Gemmatimonas sp.: one gene and its partner. The protein of the gene in region 1 binds, or shares a complex with, the protein of each later gene. Links are inferred from orthologs where the notes say so. Each region holds a gene or a part of one and is shown in the gene's direction. Other genes may lie near its edges.

Evidence for each region. Proteins that work in one complex are often made in the same cells at the same time.
Region 2: the proteins of smc (region 1) and RMP10_RS10865 are in contact, whole or in part, in a crystal structure (PDB 3ZGX), measured with the Bacillus subtilis proteins. The link is inferred for Gemmatimonas sp. from one-to-one orthologs.

The regions. Positions count from the first base shown.
Region 1 is NZ_JANPLK010000009.1:42,136-46,389, reverse strand. Bases 60-4,247 are described here. They hold smc (chromosome segregation protein SMC), read left to right. Parts: upstream 60-459; coding sequence 460-4,047; downstream 4,048-4,247. Other genes in these bases: RMP10_RS02935 (hypothetical protein), read left to right, coding at 4,107-4,247; RMP10_RS02945 (SPOR domain-containing protein), read left to right, coding at 60-460. In the rest of the region: more of RMP10_RS02945, read left to right, coding at 1-59; more of RMP10_RS02935, read left to right, coding at 4,248-4,254. UniProt on the Bacillus subtilis protein: Required for chromosome condensation and partitioning.
Region 2 is NZ_JANPLK010000042.1:35,718-38,637, forward strand. Bases 67-2,920 are described here. They hold RMP10_RS10865 (ScpA family protein), read left to right. Parts: upstream 67-1,045; coding sequence 1,046-1,795; downstream 1,796-2,920. Other genes in these bases: rpsT (30S ribosomal protein S20), read right to left, coding at 67-85; RMP10_RS10860 (site-2 protease family protein), read left to right, coding at 358-1,038; scpB (SMC-Scp complex subunit ScpB), read left to right, coding at 1,770-2,324; RMP10_RS10875 (pseudouridine synthase), read left to right, coding at 2,321-2,920. Outside these bases: more of rpsT, read right to left, coding at 1-66. UniProt on the Bacillus subtilis protein: Participates in chromosomal partition during cell division. May act via the formation of a condensin-like complex containing Smc and ScpB that pull DNA away from mid-cell into both cell halves.

The DNA.
Region 1 (4,254 bases):
CGCGTCGCGATTTGCCGTGTATTTCGCCACCGCCAATACGCGCGCCGCCGCGATGCCGGATGCCCGCGTGCGTGCGCTCGACGCCGTGGCGCTGTCGCCGGTGGCGGAAGGCAACGAACAGTGGTTCCGCGTCACGATTGGTGCATCGTCCACGCGCGCGCAGGCCGAGTCGCTGCTGACAAAGCTACGCACGCAGAAGATCGTGGGATCGGGGAGCATCGTGTCGGTGCCGTATGCGTTGCGCCTCGCGCGCAGCGTCACACCGACTTTGATCCCCACGCGACTCGCCGAGCTGGCGAATCGCGGCATCATCGCGTACGCGTTGCTGCAACCTGATGGCAGCGCGACTGTGTATACCGGCGCGTTCGAATCGCCGATGCAAGCGACCCCGCTTGCAGATTCTTTGCGCGCCCTGCGCGTCGCGCCTGTGTTGGTTTATCGAACTGGGAGAGCGTTCTAGTGCGTCTGACGAAGCTCGAGGTCCATGGCTTCAAGGCCTTTGCCGATCACTTGGAGTTCGTGTTCGAAAAGGGTGTGACGGCCATCGTCGGCCCCAACGGAAGCGGCAAGTCGAATGTCTCGGATGCCGTAAGATGGGTGCTGGGCGAGCAGCGCGCGCGGGCCATGCGCGGCGCGAAGATGGAGGACGTGATCTTCCACGGGTCGTCGGCACGCAAGGCCGTGAACATGGCCGAAGTGTCACTGCACTTCGACAACACCGAAGGCGAACTCCCGGTCCCATTCAAGGAAGTCGTCATCACCCGGCGCTTGATGCGCTCGGGAGAGAGCGAGTATCTGCTGAATCGCGCGCCGTGCCGTTTGCGCGACATTCAGGACCTGGTGCGTGGCACCGGCCTCGGCGCCGACTCCGGCGTGGTCATCGAAAGCAGGATGATCGATGCCCTGCTCTCCGACCGCCCCGACGAGCGCCGCGAGCTGTTCGAAGAGGCGGCCGGTGTCGGCCTGTATCGCGATCGGCGCCGCAGTGCCGAACGCCGTCTCGAAGAAACGACCGTCGACCTGGCACGCCTCGATGACCTGATCAACGAAGTGCAGAGTCAGGTGCGCTCGCTGGCACGTCAGCGTCGTCGCGCCGAACGGCACGCCGAATTGATGTCGCGTCGGTTCCAGGTCGAGATTTCGTTGGCCACCCGAGAGATGGCGGCGTGGCGCGAAGAACTCTCGGCGCTCGATGGCCGTCTCGAAGAGCTGCAGCTGGATGTCCCCGGTGGCGAAGAAGCCATCACGCAAGCCGAGATGCTGCGTGAGCAGGCCCATGGTGCGCGCTCCGCGGCCGAAGCCAGCCGTCTCGAACTCGCGCGTCTCTCTACCGAGCAGCGCGACAAGACGCAGAAGCTCGAGCGCGAACTCGCCGTGAGCGAAGAGCGTCAGCGCAGCACGACCATGCGCAAGCAGCGCGCCGAAGAGGAACGGAAGGAGAACGAAGCGTTCGGCCGCCGTTTGCGTGAAGATCGCGAGCGCGCCGTGGGTGATCGGACCACGCTCGAGAAGGAACTGGCTGACGCGGGTGAAGCGCTGCAGGAACGCCTCGCCGCCGAACAGACTACGCGTGAAGCGGTACAGCAGTCGCGCGCCGTGCTTGAGCAGCTCGAACGTCAGGTGCGCGAACACCGCGACCAGGCCCGCCGCATCGAACTCGATCGCGACGGCGCATCGCGTGAACATCTCGAGACGCAGAATCGTCGTGAGGCGCTGGAGATCGAGCGTCAGCAGCTGGCCGATGCCCTCGATGTGACCGAACGCGAACTGATCGCCGCGCGCGAGCAGGTGTCGATCACCCAGGCGAATGCGCAGGATGCGCTGCACGCGCTCGAAGGCGCGCGCTTGGCCGCCGCCACCGCGCGCACGGCCGATGCCGAGTCACGCAGTGCGCTGGCCAGCGCCGTGCAGTCACGCACGGCACTCGAAGGCCGCTTGAATGCGCTGGCGGCACTCGAGCGTGAACGCGTAGGTCTGGCCCCGTCGGCGGCCAAGCTGCTCAAGGAACGCGAGCGGTTCGGCGACGGGGCGGTGCTGGGTCCGCTCACCGACTTCCTCACCGCCGACGGCGAAGCGGCGAAGCTCGTGGAACGCTACCTCGGCGCCACCATGCACGCGATCGTTGTGCGCGATGCCGATGCCGCGGCCGCCGTGCGTCGTTGGCACGCCGATACGCAGCCGGGGCCGCTGCTGCTGCTCCCGCTCGATGTCGTCACCGACTTGGGTGCCGATGCCGACGCGTTGGCGGGCAGCGTACAGTCGTCTGGTGCCGCGTCGCGGTGGGTGCGCGCGTTGCTCGGCAAGGTGCGCGCGATCGATAGCGGTGAAGCGTTCATCGATGAACGTGGCGCCGTGTTCCTGCCAGGCACGGCCACGGGCCCCGGCCCGCTGCAGCGTCGCGCCGAGATCACGCGACTCGAATCGGATCTTGCCGCCGCGGATGCGCGCCGTGATGAATGCATGATGGCCGCTGAAGCGGCGCGGTTGGCGCTCGGTGAAGCGGAGCGTGCGCAGCAGGCCGCGATGGAAACGTCCAACCGCGCACAGCAGGAATCGCGTCGCGCGGCCGATGTGCAGCAGGAAGTCGAGCGTCGCCGCGAGCGCGCCGAGCGCGAACTGCAGCAATCGAGCGCGCTCGCCGAACGTCTCATCTCGCGTCTCGAGGAGCTCGACTCCCGCACGAAGCAGCTGGCGCAGCAGGCCGAAGCGCTGCACGCGCGTGCCGGTGAGGCCGATGCTGATATCGCCGAGGCACGTGAGGCGATGTCGATCGCGGAGCGCGATCAGGAACAGGCACGCGAAGCGCGGGCCACGTGGCAGGTGGCGCAGGCCCAGGCGCAGGCGCGTTTGTCGGTCGCCATCGACCGCGAGAAGCGGTTGAACGAAGAAGACTCCACGGCTGCGGCGCGCCTCGAGTCGTTGGCGCGCGAGCTCTCGAATCTCTCCGAGGCCGACCAGAATCTGGCGCAGCAGCTCGACGGCTGGCGCTCCGAGCTGGAAACAGAACAGAAGACGCTGGCTGATGCCGACGCGCGCCTGGCCGATGCCGAGCGGGCCGTGGCCGCGGCCACCGGTGCACTCGACGAGGCCGAGCGCATGCTCGATGAAGCCCGCCGCCGTGCGTCGGCGCTGGGTGAGCAGCTGCACGGGGCGCAGCTGCGACACACCGAGCTGTCGGGCCGTCGCGAAGCTATCCGTCAGCGTCTCGAAACCGAATGGCGTCGCACGCTCGAGGATTTGCTGGCCGGATTCGAAGAGCTCGACCTCGAAACCGATGTACTGCGCACCGAAGCCAAGCAGTTGCGGGAATCGCTCGACGAGCTGGGCCCCGTCAACCCGTTGGCGATCGAAGAACACGAGGAAGAGCAGCGTCGTCTCGAGTTCCTGACCGGGCAGCGCAACGATCTCGTGGCCGCCAAGCAGTCGCTGCATCAGGCCATTCGTGAAATCGACAGCACGGCGCGTGAGCTGTTCCTGGCCACCTTCTCGCAGGTGCGCGAGAACTTCCGTCAGATCTTCCTGCGCATGTTCGGTGGTGGCGAGTGCGACCTGCGACTCGAGAACCCCGACGCGCCGCTCGACTGCGACATTGAGATTCATGCGTCGCCGCGCGGCAAGAAGACGCAGCGCATTCACCTGCTCTCCAGCGGTGAGCGCGCCCTCGTGGCGTTGTCGCTGCTGTTCGGCATCTTCCTCACCAAGCCGAGTCCCTTCTGCCTCATGGACGAAGTGGACGCGCCGCTCGACGATCAGAACATCGGCCGTTTCGTGAAGATGCTGAACGACTTCAAGTCGCGGACGCAGTTCATCGTGATCACGCACAACCCGCGCACGACGTCGGAAGCCGCTGATGCGGTGTACGGCGTGACGATGCAGGAGCCGGGCGTGTCGTCGATCGTGAGCGTGCGCCTGCGCGGCGGCCAGCAGGTGGACGAAACCATCGTGCCTGACGACGCCATCGCGGGCGAGATCGGCGGCGACGAGGTCGATGATGCCGTCGACGGCACCGCCGACGAGGACTCCGCAGCGGAACCGTCGCCGGCGTGATTTCGCGCCCGCAGCGGCGATGGTGGAGCGCCGCAGCGCTGTGCTGCGGCGCCGCGTTGGTGACGATGCCCCGGCTGCTGTCGGGGCAGTCGGTGGTCGTAGACGGTCCGACGGCGGTGGCATTGCCGACGCTCACGCCATCACTGGTCGTGCGCGCGCTCGGTTTCGCCAATCAGCGCCCGCTACGCGTGCGGGTACAGATCGCCA
Region 2 (2,920 bases), on another replicon or contig:
GCAGCGCCGAACGCTGCGCACGATTGCGCACTGCAGCCGCACGCGACTTCCGCAGGTCCTTCTTCGCGGACTTGATATTCGGCACGGAAAACTCCCCAGCAGGTAGAATCGGTAAGTTCGAAAACGACAGTGAGGTGAGGCGACGCCCCAGGCCACTGCGGACAGACCGGAAAACATACCCGCAAAGAGGGCGGCGGTCAAGAACCCCCTGCATCTCTGGCCACCGCCTGCGCTTTGACACCCGACCCACCCTGGGCTACCTTCCAGTTCGTACTTGCTTGCATTCGCGTCCTGCGCGGGTTGACCGGAACCGGCCCTCCGCCGCCCTCCTGGCGCCCTTTCCCAATCGCCGCTGCGGTGGATTCTACACAGCAACTCGTCCTCATCGCACCCGTGTTGCTCTTCTCGATGGTCGCCCACGAGTATGCGCACGGCTATGCGGCGTTCAAGCAAGGGGACATGACGGCGTACCAGCTCGGGCGCCTCACCTGGAATCCCCTCAAACACATCGATCCGTTCATGACCATCATTCTCCCGGTCATGCTCGCGCTCATCGGTGCGCCCATCTTTGGCGGCGCCAAGCCGGTCCCCGTCAATCCTCGCAACTATCGCCACTACCGCCGCGGCGACATCATCGTCTCGCTGGCCGGTGTCGCCACCAACGTGGCCATCGCCATCCTGATTGTGCCCCTCATCGTCCTCGTAGGGCTGCTCGGACAGTATGTTCCGTCACTTATCAGACCCCTCGGCGTGCTGCAACAAATGCTCGCCGCCGGTATCTTCATCAATCTGATTCTCGCGGCGTTCAATCTGATCCCGATTCCGCCGCTCGATGGATCGCACGTCTTCAAGTATTTGCTCCCCCCGAAGTGGTCGCTCCAGTACCAGCGCCTTGGGGGAGTCGGACTGCTGTTGCTCTTCGCCGTGCTCTCGTTCGCCCGGCCGCTTGTGAATATCTGGTTGGCACCCGCATACATTCTGCGAGCGCTCGCCGAGCAGTTCTACTTCCCGTACATGCTGCCCAACCCCTTCGCGTGAAGGCCGCGTGATCGCTCCGAATTTCCGCTACGCCGAACACTCGGCGCCCTCCTTTGTCGTTGAGCTGAGCCACTTCACCGGCCCGCTCGATCTGCTGCTGTCGCTCATCCGCGATGAACAGCTCGACATTTACGACATCCCCATTGCCCGCATCGCCGAGCAGTTCCTGGCGCGCATCAGCACGCTCGGACTCGACGAAGCGGCCGATTATCTCGAGATGGCCGCCCGACTGCTCCGCATCAAAGCGCAGATGCTGCTCCCGCGGGCCGATGGCGAGGAAGCGTGGGAAGATCCCCGCGCCGAACTCGTACGTCGATTGCTCGAGTATCAGCAGATGCGCGAAGTCGTCGATCTGCTCGAGCGTCGCGGAGAAGAGCGTCGTCATCAGTTCCCGCGTCGCTGGGTGCCGCAAGCGGCCGACATCACGCCCATCAACGCGCCGCTGTCTCTCTCGCTCGGCGAGCTGCTGGCGGCCGTCGATCGCGTGCTGCGCACGACGAAGGAACCCGCGCTGCACGAGGTCATCCCGCGTGCCCTCGATGTCGCGGGCGCCATGGTCACCGTGCGTGCGGTGCTCGCCATGCGGCGTTCGGCCCGTTGGTTCGATATGGTTGGTCGCGACGCCGAGCCCTGGCAGATTCTGTCGGTGTTGCTCGCGTTGCTTGAAATGGCGAAGCTCGGTGAACTGCGGATCGCGCAGCATCATGCCTTTGCCTCTGTGGAGATCCGTCGTGACGCCGTTAGCGAAGCTGCTTGAAGCCGCCCTGTTCGCCGCCCCGCGCCCCATTGCCATGGAAGCGCTGGCGGCGTTGGACGTCGAATCGAGTCCCGCCGCAGTAGCCGCGGCGCTCGATGAACTGCGCGAGCACTACGACGTCGACGGACATGGCGTCGAACTGGTCGAGCAGGGAGGCGGCTGGCAGATCCTCACGCGCGCCGAATTCGCCGAAGCCATTGAGCGCGCGCAGGTCGCCGTCCGGCCGCAGCGACTCTCCGCCGCCGCGCTCGAAACGCTCGCCATCATCGCCTATCGCCAGCCCATCGGCCGTGCCGAAATCGAAGAAATCCGCGGCGTTGCCGTGGGCTCCGTGCTGAAGTCGCTCCACGAGCGCGGGCTCATCGACATCGTCGGGCGCAGCGAGGGCATCGGCCGTCCGCTGCTGTACGGAACCACCTCTCAGTTCCTCGAGCAGTTTGCGTTGCGACACCTGGAAGAACTCCCGCGCGCCGATGAGTTGGCGATCGCCCTGCGTGGCGCCGGTAACACAGCCGTCGTGCCGGAGTGACCAAGCCCCCGAAGAAGACGGCCGCCGAGAAGAAGGGCGAGTACCGCCGCGGCACACAGAAGAAAACACCCAAAGGCCCCTCGGCTCGTGGGGCCGCCGCTCGCGCTGCCAACGACAAGCGCGGGGTCCCGTCGGTCGCCAAGCCAAAGCCCCCGCGTGAGCGGAGCGTGCGCGATGCGGAGTCGCGCGACACCGCGCCACGCGACACCGCACCACGCGAGAAGCCGGTGCGCGATCGGAGTGGAGCGGGGTCCTCCAAGCGTCGTGTCAAGCCGCAGCGCTCGGCCGATGCGCCGCCCTCCAAGGCCGGTGGCACCGTCAAGGCCGACCGCGAAGGCCCCATGCGCGTGCAGCGGGCCCTCGCCCGGGCCGGCGTGGTGTCGCGCCGCGGTGCCGACCAGGCCGTGGCCGAAGGACGCGTGCAGGTCAACGGAGCGATCGCGACCGTCGGACAGGTCGTTGATCCCTTCCGCGACGTCATCGTGCTCGATGGGACGCCGGTCATCACGCGCGTCACGTCGCACACCTGGATCGTGGTCCACAAGCCGGCGGCGGTCATGACGACCCGCAAGGATCCCGAGGGACGCACCACCGTG